Regions from separate parts of the Variovorax sp. YR634 genome, predicted to be linked through region 3. Evidence: predicted binding sites of a transcription regulator. Region 3 holds the regulator's gene; each other region holds the start of a gene.
What was found. The regulator sigma-54, encoded in region 3, starts transcription at its own class of promoters, with help from an activator protein. The targets are predictions, from matches to a motif close to TGGCANGNAANCTGCTTT.

Region 1 (4,785 bases), on a different contig from region 3:
TCCTTCGACTGCCGCGTGGTGCATGCGACGAGCGCGGGCACGCACGACGTGCTGTTCTGCGAAGCGGTGGCCATTGTCATCGGTGGTGCGACGCAGGGCTTGATCTACTTCGACCGGCGCTATCACGAGATCGCGGCGCCGCCGCACTGACCTCCTCCCGAATCAGCGCGGCGTGATGCCTTGAAGAAAGATGCGCTGCACGTTCTCGACGGTCTTCTCGAAGAACGCCTCATCGTCCAGCGTATGCCCCGACAGCGCCTGCACCTGCACGCCGAAGTCCGCGTAGTGCTGCGTCACCGCCCACAGCGCGAAGATCAGGTGATGCGGATCGACGGGCGCCAGCTTTCCCGCTTCGACCCACGCGCGAATCACCTCCGACTTTTTCTCCACCAGCGTACGCAGTTCGCGGTCGAGCTCGTCGCGCAGCAGCGGCGCGCCCTGGATCATTTCCAGGCAGAAGAGCCGTGATGCATCGGGCCGGTCGCGCGAGACCACGAGCTTGCGGCGGATGTAGTCGCCGATGGCCTCGCCAGGGTCCTGCTCGGCACTGAAGCCGCGCAGTGGCTCGAGCCACAGCGCGAGCAGATCGCGCAGCACGTTGACGTAGAGCTCTTCCTTGTTCGCGAAGTAATAGAGCAGGTTGCTCTTCGATACATCGGCGCGTGCCGCCACCTGGTCAATCGACGTGCCGTGCAGGCCGAAGCGGGAGAACAGCCCCAGCGCCGCACCGAGGATCGCGCTGCGCTTGTCCTCGATCTGGCGCAGCCGGCGGCTCACCGCGGACGCGCTGCGCACCGCGGGTTTTGCGCGCTTGCGCGCCGGGCTCTTCTCTTTGCTGGCACTGGCGGCCAGCGCTTTGGTCTTCGGCATCTTCCCTCGCTCTTGTTCGTTCGTTGATGAATCGGCAGGCAACACAGCGCACCACTGTAAGGCCGTGGTGCATCGCCTTGCGCCGCAGCCGCCTTCGCAGCGCGTCGTTGCGCACCATGCTGACGCGACGGATGCGTTTTGTCCATTTGGTCCAACTGGCACAGACGTTGCATGGCGAAAGGCATGCCAAGCATGAGGAACCTGCCATGACCCTGCTGTCCGTCCCCATCATCGATCTAGCGCCCTACTTCGCGGGCACCGCCGAAGGCAAGGCCGAGGTCGCGAAGAAGGTCGACGAGGCCTGCCGCAGCATCGGCTTTCTCGTCATCACGAACCACGGCATTGCGCCCGAGCTGATCTCGCGCGTGTCGTCGCTCTCGCGCAAGTTCTTCGACATGCCATTGGGCGAAAAGCGCAAGGTCGACCGCCCGCGCGAAGACGCGGTGCGCGGCTACAGCGCGGTGGGCGAGGAAGGGCTCTCGTACAGCCTCGAAGAAGCAGCCCCCGGCGACCTGAAGGAATCTTTCTCTATCGGCCCGTCGAACGTGCCGCAAGACGACTACCACCGCGGCCCCGCCGCCGGCCCGCACTTCGAGCCCAACAGCTGGCCGCCCATCGAAGGCTTCCGCGAAGCCTACGAAGGCTACTTCGAGGCGATGAGCGATCTCTCGCGCTCGCTGATGCGTGTCTTTGCGCTCGGCCTGTCGCTGCCCGAGACCTTCTTCGACGACAAGATCGACAAGCACATCAGCATGTTCCGCGTGCTGAGCTATCCGCCGCAGCGCGAGCAACCGCTGCCCGGCCAGCTGCGTGCGGGCGCGCACAGCGACTACGGCAGCCTCACCATCGTGCTGCCCGACGACAAGGGCCTGCAGGTGTTCAACAAAGCCGGCCAGTGGGTGGACGTGCCGCAGGTCGAGGGTGGCCTGGTGGTCAACATCGCCGACCTCATGATGCAGTGGACCAACGACCAGTGGGTGTCCACGCTGCACCGCGTGATCAATCCGCCTTTCGAGATCGCGAGCACCAATCGCCGGCAATCGCTGGTGTTCTTCCATCAGCCGAACTACGACGCGATGGTCGAGTGCCTGCCTAGCTGCCTCGCGCCCGGGGAGTCGGCGAAGTACGCGCCGATTTCTTCTGGGGACCACCTAACCTCGAAGTTCGTCAAGCAGACGACCTTTGGTGGCACGAAGGCGATGGCTTGAGATGACTGCCTGCTGTTCTTCGGGGTGCGATCACGCCGACGGGGTACCTTGCTCCGCGAATGTCCCCCGGCCTTCGGCCTCCTCCTTTATTTCGCTGCGCAAGGTACCCCATCGACGTGATCGTCAGGCGCTGCGGTCGAACCGCCAGCATGAGAGCCGCGTCCATGTGCGAATGGCACCGGGTGCTCCCCGCAGCGAAATAAAGGAGGAGCCGAAGGCGGGGGACATTCGCGGAGGGGAGTACCCGGTGTCATTCGCACACGCCCCGAACAAGAACAACAGCAAACGCCCAATGAGCAACTGACATGGCCCGCCTCTCCTACGTCAACGTCTTCGCAAAAGACGTAGTCGCACTCAGCGGCTTCTACCAGCGAGTATTCGGTTTCAAAGAGATCGAAGCGATCCGCTCACCCATCTTCCGAGGCCTGGACACCGGCAAGTCGAGCCTTGGCTTCAACGCACTCGATGCCTACGAACTGCTGCACCTGAGCGAGTTTTCAGACACACGCGGCGTCAAGTTCCTGCTGAACATCGACGTCGACAGCCAGGCCGACGTCGACCGCATGGTGCCGGTCGCGCTCGAAGCCGGCGCCACGCTCGTCAAGCCGCCGTACGTCACCTACTACAACTGGTACCAGTCGGTGCTGCTCGATCCCGAGGGCAATGTGTTCCGCATCAACTTCATGATGTGACGCGCGCTGCGCTCGTTCTCTTTTTTCCGTCCTCCCTTTCTTCAAAGCCTCTCACCAAAGGTAGTCCCATGCAGTTGCGCACACTCACTCCCGGCCTGGGTCTCGCGATGACCATCGCAGCCAGCGGCGCCTTCTTCACCACACTGCCCGCCGCAGCCGCCGACGGCTTCACGCTGAAGGACAAGCCGAAGATCGCGATGCTCTACTTCGGCCCGAAGAACGACGGAGGCTGGACGCAGGCCTTCGACGAGGCCCGCGTGAAGATCGAAAAGGAAATCGGCCAGAAGATCCAGTTCGTCGAGAACGTGCCCGAAGACGCATCGGCCATCAAGCCCGCTGCGGAGAAGTTCATCCAGCGCGGCGCCAACATCGTGATTGGCACGGCCTTCGGTTATTCCGACAGCTTCAAGGACCTGGCCGCCAAGTACCCCGATGTCGCCTTCCTCAACGGCTCGGGCACCACCAACGGCAGCAACCTCGAATCGTTCTACGGCCGCACCTACGAAAGCCAGTACCTCTGCGGCATGGCCGCCGGCGCTGCATCGAAGACCGGCAAGCTCGGCTTCGTCGCGGCCAACCCCTTCGGCGTGGTGAACTGGACCATCAACGCCTTCGCGCTCGGCGCGCAGAAGATGAACCCGAACGCCACGGTCAACGTGATCTACACCGGCGCCTGGAACGACCCGGTGAAGGAACGCGCCGCCGCCGCCGCACTCATCGACCAGGGCGCCGACGTGATCGGCCAGCACGTCGACAGCCCCACGCCGCAGATCGTCGCGCAGGAGCGCGGCGTGTACGGCACCGGCCACCACCGCGACCTGCGCCAGTTCGCGCCCAAGGCCACGCTGTGCTCGTCGGTGTGGGTGTGGGACCGCTTCCTGACGCCTGAGCTGAAGAAGGTGATGGCCGGCAACTGGAAGCCCGCGCAGTACGGCGCCTTCATCGAGATGAAGGACGGCGGCACCGACATCGCAGGCTTCGGCCCCGCCGTGCCCAAGGACAAGGCCGCGGTCATCACCGCCGAGCGCGACGCAATCATGAAGGGCAAGCAGGTCTACGCCGGCCCGCTCGCCGACCGCGACGGCAAGGAGCGCGTTGCCAAGGGCGCGGTGCTGTCCGATGCGGACCTGTGGAAGATGGACTGGTTCGTCAAGGGCGTGGTCACGCAGAAGTAATTTCATGCCCAACAACGCGCTCGAACTCACCGGCATCCGCAAGTCCTTCGACGGCTTCGCGGCGCTGACCGACGCTCACTTTGCCGCGCGCTGGGGCGAGGTGCATGCGCTGCTGGGCGAGAACGGCGCGGGCAAGTCTTCGCTGATGAACATCGCGGCCGGGCTCTATGCGCCCGAGGCCGGGCAGTTGCTGGTGGACGACAACGCGGTGCGCTTCGCCGGTCCGCGTGACGCGGCGAAGCACCGCATCGGCATGGTCCATCAGCATTTCAAGCTGGTGCGACCGTTCACGGTGGCGCAGAACATCTTGCTCACCGCGCCGCCGCCGGCCGAGTTCCAAAGCCATGGCGAGCGGCTGCGCGAGATCGAGCGCGACATTCGCAACAAGGCCTCGGAGCTGGGCTTCGACATCGATCCGTCGAAACGCATCGATGCGCTGTCGATTGCCGAACAGCAGCGCGTCGAGATCCTCAAGGTGCTGCTCGCGGGTGCGCGCATCCTGATCCTCGACGAGCCCACGGCCGTGCTGACCGACCAGGAGGCCGCACGCCTGCTGCAGACGGTGCAGGGCCTGGCGCGCGCCGGTTCCGCCGTGGTGCTGGTCACGCACAAGATGGCCGATGTGAAGACCTATGCCGACCGCGTGACGGTGATGCGCGGCGGGCGCACGGTTGCCACGCTGAAGCCGGGCGAAGCATCGGTCGCCGAGCTGGTGAAGCTCACGGTGGGTGAATCGATTGCCACGCAAGGATTCCAGGCTTCGACCGCATCGCGCGGCCCCGTGCGCCTTTCGGTGCGCGGGTTGCGCACACCCGCCTCGCCCGAAGGCCGGCGCGTGCT
Region 2 (4,785 bases), on a different contig from region 3:
CTGTTCGCCGCCGCCTTCTTCGTGCTGGTGCCGATCGCCATCTGGATCTACACACTGGTCTTCGCCTTTTCGGCGCTCTGGTTCGCTCACTACTGCCTCGACGCGCTCGCGCGGCTGCGTGCCCAGCGCGCTGTGGCCGAGGCATCGGCCGCCAACGGCACAACACCGGCGCTCGAAGCCGAAGAGGCTAGCAAGGCCGCTCTTTCCCAATGGGGTTCACCATGACACGCGCATTCGGTCTCATCGTCGTCGGTGACGAGATCCTTTCTGGCAAGCGGGCCGACAAGCACATGGCCAAGGTCATCGAGTTGCTCGCCGCGCGCGGGCTGCAGCTGAGCTGGGCCGAATACGTGGGCGACGAACCGGCGCGCATCACGGCCGCGCTGGCGCGCGCCTTCGCCTCGGGCGACATCGTCTTCTCGACCGGTGGCATTGGCGCCACGCCCGACGACCACACCCGCCAGTGCGCCGCCAAGGCGCTGGGCGTGCCGCTGGCGCTGCACCCCGAGGCCGAACTGCTGATCCGCGAGCGCATGCAGGACACCGCGCGTGAGCAGGGCGTGCCCTACGAGCCCGACCGGTCCGACAACGTGCACCGGCTCAACATGGGCGTGTTTCCGCAGGGCGCCGCGCTCATCTACAACCCGTACAACAAGATCCCCGGCTTCAGCGTCGGCGACGTGCACTTCGTGCCGGGCTTCCCCGTCATGGCCTGGCCGATGATCGAGTCCGTGCTCGACGGCCGTTACGCCGAACTGTTTACCCGCAATGCCGTCGCCGAGAAGTCGGTGATCGTTTTCGGTGCCATGGAAGCCACGCTGACGCCGCTCATGCAGGCCATCGAGGCCACCCACGCCGGCATCAAGGTGTTCAGCCTGCCGAGCGTCGATCACCCCGAATACGGCCGCCACATCGAGCTGGGCGTCAAGGGTGACCCCGGCCGGCTCGATGCCGCCTATGTCCAGCTGATCGAAGGGTTGCACACCTTTGATGCCAAGCTTGGTCCAGAATTGGTGCGTTAATGCTGAGCGCACCATTTTGGTGAAATTCCGCGTTCATTTGGGGTTTGCGGCGGCCACTAAAGCCTCATCGAGTGAGGTGACAATGGCACAGAAACTGCATCCCTCGTCCCTGTATTCCTAACCACCATCCAACTCAGGAGAAACTGATGGCAAAGACCGTCGCCGATGTACTCAAGCTCGTCAAGGAAAACGAGGTCAAGTTCGTCGACTTCCGCTTCACCGACACCCGTGGCAAAGAGCAGCACGTGACCGTGCCGGTCTCGGCTTTCGATGAAGACAAATTCACCTCGGGCCACGCATTCGACGGCTCGTCCATCGCTGGCTGGAAGGGGATCGAAGCTTCGGACATGCAGCTCATGCCCGACCCGAACACCGCCAACATCGACCCCTTCTTCGAAGAAACGACGCTGATCCTGACCTGCGACGTGATCGACCCCGCCGACGGCAAGGCCTACGAGCGCGATCCGCGTTCGCTCGCCAAGCGCGCCGAGGCATACATGAAGGCTTCGGGCCTGGGCGACACCGCCTTCTTCGGTCCGGAACCCGAATTCTTCGTCTTCGACGGCGTTCGCTGGAAGAACGACATGTCGGGCTGCTTCGTGAAGATCGACTCCGAAGAAGCCTCGTGGAACACCGACAAGGAATACGAGCACGGCAACACCGGCCATCGTCCGGCAGTCAAGGGCGGCTATTTCCCGGTTCCCCCGGTCGACAGCTTCCAGGACATGCGCTCGGAAATGTGCCTGGTGCTCGAATCGCTCGGCATCCCGGTCGAAGTGCATCACCATGAAGTGGCCAACGCCGGCCAGATGGAACTTGGCACCAAGTTCAGCACGCTGGTCCAGCGCGCCGACTGGGTCCAGCTGCAGAAGTACGTGATCCACAACGTGGCCCACGCCTACGGCAAGACCGCCACCTTCATGCCCAAGCCCATCGTCGGCGACAACGGCTCCGGCATGCACGTGCACCAGTCGGTCTGGAAGGACGGCAAGAACCTGTTCGCTGGCGACGGCTATGCAGGCTTGTCGGACTTCGCCCTGCACTACATCGGCGGCATCATCAAGCACGCCCGTGCCCTGAACGCCATCACGAACCCCGGCACCAACAGCTACAAGCGCTTGGTGCCCGGCTTCGAAGCCCCGGTGAAGCTGGCCTACTCGGCCAAGAACCGCTCGGCCTCGATCCGCATCCCGTTCGTGGCCAACCCGAAGGGCCGCCGCGTCGAAGCGCGCTTCCCCGATCCGCTGATGAACCCGTACCTCGGCTTCGCTGCGCTGCTGATGGCCGGTCTCGACGGCGTGGAAAACAAGATCCATCCGGGCGAAGCCGCCAGCAAGGACCTGTACCACCTGCCGCCGGAAGAAGACGCGCTGATCCCGACCGTCTGCCACAGCCTCGACCAAGCCCTGGAATACCTGGACAAGGACCGTGCGTTCCTGACCAAGGGCGGCGTGTTCACCGATGCGTACATCGATGCGTACATCGATCTGAAGATGCAGGAAGTCACGCGCTTCCGCATGGCGACCCATCCGGTCGAGTTCGACATGTACTACTCGCTGTAATCGCGCGAAGTACAACCTCACCAATCCATTGGCGGGGATGTAATGAAAAAGGACGGCCACGGCCGTCCTTTTTCAATGGAGTGGAACATCTTGTCACTGGTGGCATCGAATTGCACGAAAATGCACCTTTGTCGCCGCCCTCCACCGATACACATGAAGACTGCTTCTCTTATTTTCCTGGCCGGTTCATTGATCGCGCTGCCGGCGCTCGCGCAGGAACGCGTCTGGCGTTGCGGCAACGAGTACACCAACAACGCCACCATCGCCCAGCAGAAGGGCTGCAAGGTCATGGAAGGCGGCAACGTCACGGTCGTGCAAGGCACCAAGTCTTCGGGCGGTGGCTCTGCGTCGTCCGGTGGCTCTTCCGCGGCGCGTGCGCCGGCGGGCAGCCCGCGTGTCGAAGGCGTCGACCAGCGTGCCCGTGACGGCGAGGCTCGTTCGGTGCTCGAGTCTGAGCTCAAGAAGGCCGAGGCGCGCCAGGCCGAGCTGCAGAAGGAATACAACAACGGCGAGCCCGAGAAGCAGGGCAGCGAAGGCCGCAACTACCAGAAGTACCTGGACCGCGTCGCCGAAATGAAGGCTGAACTGGCGCGCAACGAGAGTGACATCGCCGGCATCCGCCGCGAAATCGGCCGCCTGCCGAACAAGCAGCAGCCGCAGTAGTCATGGTGTTCGGGAAGAAGGCGACCGGCGCCAATCCGCGCTTCCAGTCCTTCGACCTGCTGTCCACGCTGATCGCGGTGGTCAACAGCAACGGCTCCGTGCTGTTCGCCAACGCAGGCCTCGAAGACGCACTGGGCACCTCGCGCCGCACGCTCGAAGGCTCGCAGTTCGGCGCGTGTTTTCATGAGCCGCAGGTGCTGCGTACGGCCATCGACGGTGCGAGCAGCAACGACTTTGCAACGCTGCGCTATGAGGCCTTCCTGCGCCGCGTCAACCACGAGCTGATGCCCGTGCAGGTCACGCTTGCGCAGGGCGACAAGAAGGGCGAGCTCATCATCGAGATGTCGCCGCTCGAGCAGCAGGTGCGACAAGACCGCGAAGAGCGCCTCATCGACCAGGCGCAGGCCAACAAGGAGCTCATCCGCAACCTCGCGCACGAGATCAAGAACCCGCTCGGCGGCATCCGAGGCGCGGCGCAGCTGCTGCAGATGGAGGTCGAATCGCGCGACCTCATCGAATACACCCAGGTCATCATCCACGAGGCCGACCGGCTGCAGACGCTGGTCGACCGGCTATTGGCACCGCACCGCCGTCCGCACGTGGTGGGCGACGTCAACATCCACGAGGTGTGCGAGCGCGTGCGCTCGGTCATCCTCGCGGAGTTTCCGCGCGACCTGCACATCGAGCGCGATTTCGACGTGTCCATTCCCGAGTTCCGCGGCGACCGCGAGCAGCTCATCCAGGCCACGCTCAACATCACGCACAACGCGGCGCAGGCGCTGACCGAGCGCCGCGCGGCAGGCGACGCGCAGATCACTTTCAAGACGCGCATAGCCCGTCAGGTGATCTTCAACAAGCAGTGGTATCGACTGGCACTGGAATTGCATGTAATCGACAATGGACCGGGTGTGCCGGACACGATCAAGGACCGCATCTTCTATCCGCTGGTATCGGGCAGGGAAGGCGGGACAGGGCTGGGATTGACGCTCGCGCAAACTTTTGTGCAACAGCATCACGGCGTGATCGAGTGCGACAGCGTCCCGGGCCGAACCGATTTCAAGATATTGATACCGCTGCCCTAGCGCAGCCACCGGCAACAGAGGAGATGCATGAAGCCGATCTGGATAGTTGATGACGACCAATCGATTCGCTTCGTGCTCGAGAAGGCTCTATTGCGCGAAGACCTGCCCACGCGCAGTTTCACGAACACGCGCGAGGTGCTGGCAGCACTCGAACAGGCCGCCGACGACGATCAGCAAGGTCCCCAGGTTCTGGTGAGCGACATCCGCATGCCCGGCGGTTCCGGGCTCGACCTGCTCGACAAGATCAAGGCCAAGCACCCCGGCCTGCCCGTCATCATCATGACGGCCTTCTCCGACCTCGACAGCGCCGTTTCGGCCTTCCAGGGCGGCGCTTTCGAATACCTGCCCAAGCCCTTCGACCTGCCGCGTGCGGTCGAACTCATCCGCCGTGCCGTCGATGAAAGCCAGCGCGAGGAAGTCGCCGAAGAGCGCATGGTCGCAGCGCCCGAAATGCTC
Region 3 (4,785 bases):
CGGCGGCGACTTCGAGACGACCGTGGAGCGCAGCGACTGGGGCATCACCTGGGGGCTGAACTTCGGCTTCGAGAACAAGGTGAAGCTGCTGGTGCAGGTCGAAGCGGTCAACGTGCAGTGACACCGGAGAAGGCAAGGCCATGATGGACACCACCCTTTCGCTGCTCGGCATCGCCGGCGCCATGACTGTGGGCGCGATGAGTCCCGGCCCCAGCTTCGTGATGGTGGCCCGCACCGCCGTGACCTCGCGCACCGACGGACTGGCCGCAGCGCTGGGCATGGGTGCCGGCGGGCTGATCTTCGCGATTGCCGCGCTGGCCGGGCTGCAGGCGGCGTTCCTGGCCGTGCCGGCGCTGTACGTGGCCATCAAGGGCCTGGGGGGCGCCTACCTCGTCTACCTGGGCTTTCGCATCTGGAGCGGCGCGCGGCAGCCGCTGGCCGTGGCGGCGCAGGAGACGGACGGGTCGCCGCGCCAGCAGGGCCGCAGCGGCCGCACCTTCCTGCTGGGCCTGGCCACGCAGGTCAGCAACCCGAAGACTGCCGTGGTCTACGCCAGCATCTTCGCGGCCTTCCTGCCGCGCGAGGTGCCGCTGGTGCTCGCACTGGCGGTGCCGGCGGTCATCTTCTGCATCGAGACGGGGTGGTACGCCATCGTGGCGCTGGCGCTTTCCTCGGCAGCGCCGCGCTCGGCCTACCTGCGCTACAAGGTCTGGATCGACCGGGCCGCCGGCGGCGTGATGGGGCTGCTGGGCCTGCGGCTGATCTGGTCGGCCGTGCGCGGCAACTGAGCCGACGCTACAACAGGCTCTCCGGCGTCAGCGGCGCCAGCAACTCGAGCATGGTCCGGTCCCAGAAGCCGGAGTCGGGCTCCTCGCTCAGCACGGTGAGCTTGCCGGCGTCGTCGCTGACCCATTCGATGCGCGACTCGTTGCTGCCCTCGGCAAAGCGCAGCCGGTAGGCGCCCTGCTGCTTGAGCACGTCGATGAGCTTCAGTGCCTGCTGCGCCATCTCGGGGCTGCGGATGAAGAGGCCGATCTCGGTGTTGTGCGTCTCCGAGCGCGGATCGAAATTCATCGAGCCGACGAAAAGAATGCGCCGGTCGATCACCGCCGACTTGGCGTGCAGCCTGCCCACCGAGGTGCCGAACAGGCCGAGCCGCACGCTGCGCCGGGTGCGCGTGGAGCTCAGTTCGTAGAGGTCGGCGCCGAGCTTGAGCATGTCGGGCCGGTAGCGGCGGTAGGCGGTGTGCACCAACGGCTCGTCGGTGGCGGCCAGCGAATTGGTGACGACGCTGATCTTCACGTTGCGGCCGCGGATCTCGCGCATCACCTCCAGCCCCGAGGCGCCCGGAATGAGGTAGGGCGAGACGATGGTCACCTCGGAGCGCGCACGGCGCATCTGCTCGACCACGTTGTAGCGCACGCTGTCGACGTCCAGCAGCGGCACGCCGCCGTATGAGGCGGTCTTGCCGATCACGCGCTCGGGCGAATCGGCGTAGGCCTCTGCGGTGGCCCAGATCAGTCCGAGCTTGCCGGTGTTCAGGTCTTCCGCCATCGGGCTGTAGCCAAGCAGGTCGTTGGGCGCGGGCGGCGGCGGTGGTGGCGTGGTGTCGGGGCCGGTGGCGACATCGAAGCGCTTCTGCAGCTCCTCGCGCGACAGGTCGCTGGCCACCACCGACTGGATCGGCCGCACGTAGATGCTGTTCCAGTACTGGTCGAACAGGCTGCCCAGCCGCGGGATCAGCGCGCCGGTGACGAAGGTGTCGAGGTCTAGAAAGTTCTCGCCCGCCGTGCGCCTGAAATACTGGTTGCCGATGTTGCGCCCGCCCGCCACCGCCATCGCGCCATCGGCGATGAACAGCTTGTTGTGCATGCGGCGGTTCACGCGGCTGAAGTCGAAGAGCGAGGCGCTGAAGCGCTTCAGCAGGCTGCCGCGCCCGGCCGGGAACGGGTTGAACAGGCGCAGCTCCACGTTGGGCGTGGCGGCCAGGCCGAGCAGCAGCTCGTCTTCGCCGGAGGTGTAGAGGTCGTCCATCAGGAGCCGCACGCGCACGCCGCGCTGAGCGGCGTCGCGCAGGGTGCGCATCAGGTAGCGGCCGGTTTCGTCGTTCTCGATCTGGTAGTACTGCACGTCGAGCGTGCGCTGCGCGCGACGGGCCAGCTGGATACGGGTGTCGAAGGCGAAGTCGCCGCCGGGCATGAGGCGAAAGCCGCTCAGGTCGGGGTCGGGCTGCGAGGCCAGCGCGATCTTGCCGAGCGCGGTGTCGGCTGACACGGCCATGGCCTTGGTGGGCGGGCGCGGCGCCTCGTCGGGCAATGTGGCGCAGCCTGCGAACAGCAAGACCGCCGCCATGACGAAAACCCAATGCCCACAACGCGAAAGCGACAGCAGGCGACGAGTCATCGGTGGCTTTCTACAGGGCCTTGCGAAGGTTGGCGGGCGCGATGCGCAGCGCCTCGCGGTACTTGGCCACGGTGCGGCGCGCGCACTCGATGCCCTGCTCTTTCAGCATCTCGGAGATCTGGCTGTCCGACAGCGGCTTCTTGATGCTCTCGGAGCTGACGAACTGCTTGATCAGCGCGCGCACCGCGGTGCTCGACGCATTGCCGCCGGTTTCGGTGCCCAGCGCCGAGCCGAAGAAGTACTTGAGCTCGACCGTGCCGAAGGGCGTGGCCATGTACTTGGCGGTGGTCACGCGCGAGATGGTCGATTCGTGCAGGCCCAGCTCGTCGGCGATCTCGCGCAGCACCAGCGGACGCATCGCGAGTTCGCCGTGCACGAAGTAGCTCTTCTGCCGCTCGACGATGGCGTTGCTCACGCGCAGGATGGTGTCGAAGCGCTGCTGGATGTTCTTGATGAACCAGCGCGCCTCCTGCAGCCGCTGCGACAGCGCCTGGCTGCCTTCGCCCTTGTGCGACTTGAGCGCGCCGGCATAGATGTCGTGCACGCGCAGGCGCGGCATCACCTCGGGGTTCAGCATGACGCGGAACTTCACGTTGGTGCCGCGGCCCGTCTTGGTGACGATCACGTCGGGAATGACGATGTTGCGCTCGACGTCTACAAAGCGCCGGCCCGGCTTGGGCTCGAGCCGCGCGATGATCTGCAGCGCCGAGCGCACCAGCTCCTCGTTGCTGCGGGTGAGCGTGGCCAGGCGCTTGAAGTCGCGGCGCGCGAGCAGCTCCATCGGCTGCTTGCAGATGGCGATGGCGATCTTGCGAACCAGCTCTTCCTCGTCGGTCTCGTCCTCGCGGGCCAGGGCGCGCAGCTGGATGCCCAGGCATTCGCCGAGGTCGCGCGCGCCGACGCCGGCCGGCTCCAGGCTCTGCAGCAGGCCGAGCGCCACCTGAAAGTGATGCACGAGGTCGTCGAACTGGTCGTTGTCGTCGCCGGCCAGGCCCGAGGCCAGTGCGGGCAGCGAGTCTTCCAGGTAGCCGTCGTCGTTGAGCGATTCGATGAGAAAGCGCAGCGCGGCGCTGTCGTTCTCGTTCAGGCGCAGGCTCAGGGCCTGGCGGTGCAGGAAGGACTGCAGCGACTCCTGGCTGCGCGCGAGTTCGGTGGCGTCGGCACGTTCGTCGTCGCCCAGGTTGTTCTGGCGCGCGGGCGCATCGCTGCCCCATTCGCTGTCGTCGGGCGCCATGTCGACGGTGCCGTCGCCTTCCCAGTCGGGCTCGCGCTCGGTGATTTCGGCAGCGGGGCCGTCGGTGTCGGCCGTGGTGGTTGTGCTGGTTTCGGTGGAAGCAGTGGACGCGCTGGCGGCGGGCGAAGCGAAGTCGCTTTCGCCGTCGCCGCTATCGCCGCCGTCGTCGCGCGGCACCGGCGCATCGGCCGTGTCGAGCCCGAATTCCTCACGCGCCGCTTCTTCCGCGGTGCGCTCGAGGAACGGGTTCTCGTCGAGCATCTGCTCCACCTCCTGGCTCAGTTCGAGCGTGGAGAGTTGAAGCAGCCTGATCGACTGCTGCAGCTGTGGCGTCAACGCCAGATGCTGCGAGACGCGAAGGGATAGCCCTTGCTTCATGGGAACCGCTCCCGCCCTTACATGCGGAAGTGTTCGCCCAAGTACACCCTGCGTACTTCGGCGTTGTCGACGATCTCCGAGGGTGTGCCTTGTGCCAGCACATGCCCGTCGCTGATGATGAAAGCGTGATCGCAGATGCCCAGCGTTTCACGCACGTTGTGGTCGGTGATGAGCACGCCGATGCCGCGCTCCTTCAGGAAACTGATGATCCGCTGGATCTCGATCACCGCGATCGGGTCGATGCCGGCGAAGGGCTCGTCCAGCAGGATGAAGCGCGGCTGCGTAGCCAGCGCACGCGCAATTTCGACGCGGCGGCGCTCGCCGCCCGACAGCGCGAGCGCGGGCGAATCGCGCAGGTGGTCGACGCGCAGGTCGGCCAGCAGCTCGGCCAGGCGCTCGTCCATGTGCTGCTTCGACAGCGGCGCCATCTTGCCGTTCTCGTCGGGCTCGCTCTGGAGCTCGAGCACGGCGCGCACGTTTTCCTCGACCGTGAGCTTGCGGAAGATCGAGGCTTCCTGCGGCAGGTAGCTCAGGCCCATGCGGGCGCGGCGATGGATCGGCATGTGGGCGATGGGCTCGCCGTCGATGCTGATGTCGCCCGCGTCGGCACGCACCAGCCCCACGATCATGTAGAACGAGGTGGTCTTGCCCGCGCCGTTCGGCCCGAGCAACCCGACGACTTCGCCCTTCTGCACGTCGAGCGAGACGTCTTTCACGACCGTGCGGCTGCCGTAGCTCTTCTTCAGGCCGCGCGCGATCAGGCGGCTGCC

Region 1: a site for sigma-54 is predicted at 1,027-1,044, ahead of BLV60_RS23550 (isopenicillin N synthase family dioxygenase). Genes of this name have one in related genera too.
Region 2: a site for sigma-54 is predicted at 1,106-1,123, ahead of glnA (type I glutamate--ammonia ligase). Genes of this name have one in related genera too.

Annotation. Positions count from the first base shown of each region.
Region 1 is NZ_FNOL01000016.1:76,258-81,042, forward strand. It holds gene rutF (NADH-dependent FMN reductase RutF) at 1-150, shown strand, start outside; gene rutR (HTH-type transcriptional regulator RutR) at 163-870, opposite strand; gene BLV60_RS23550 (isopenicillin N synthase family dioxygenase) at 1,077-2,078, shown strand; gene BLV60_RS23555 (VOC family protein) at 2,384-2,770, shown strand; gene BLV60_RS23560 (BMP family ABC transporter substrate-binding protein) at 2,839-3,945, shown strand; gene BLV60_RS23565 (ABC transporter ATP-binding protein) at 3,950-4,785, shown strand, end outside.
Region 2 is NZ_FNOL01000001.1:876,324-881,108, forward strand. It holds gene BLV60_RS04075 (EI24 domain-containing protein) at 1-225, shown strand, start outside; gene BLV60_RS04080 (competence/damage-inducible protein A) at 222-1,022, shown strand; gene glnA (type I glutamate--ammonia ligase) at 1,169-2,584, shown strand; gene BLV60_RS04090 (hypothetical protein) at 2,738-3,247, shown strand; gene glnL (nitrogen regulation protein NR(II)) at 3,250-4,329, shown strand; gene ntrC (nitrogen regulation protein NR(I)) at 4,357-4,785, shown strand, end outside.
Region 3 is NZ_FNOL01000004.1:357,598-362,382, reverse strand. It holds gene BLV60_RS10635 (YceI family protein) at 1-121, shown strand, start outside; gene BLV60_RS10630 (LysE family translocator) at 141-788, shown strand; gene BLV60_RS10625 (phospholipase D family protein) at 796-2,403, opposite strand; gene rpoN (RNA polymerase factor sigma-54) at 2,414-4,015, opposite strand; gene lptB (LPS export ABC transporter ATP-binding protein) at 4,033-4,785, opposite strand, start outside.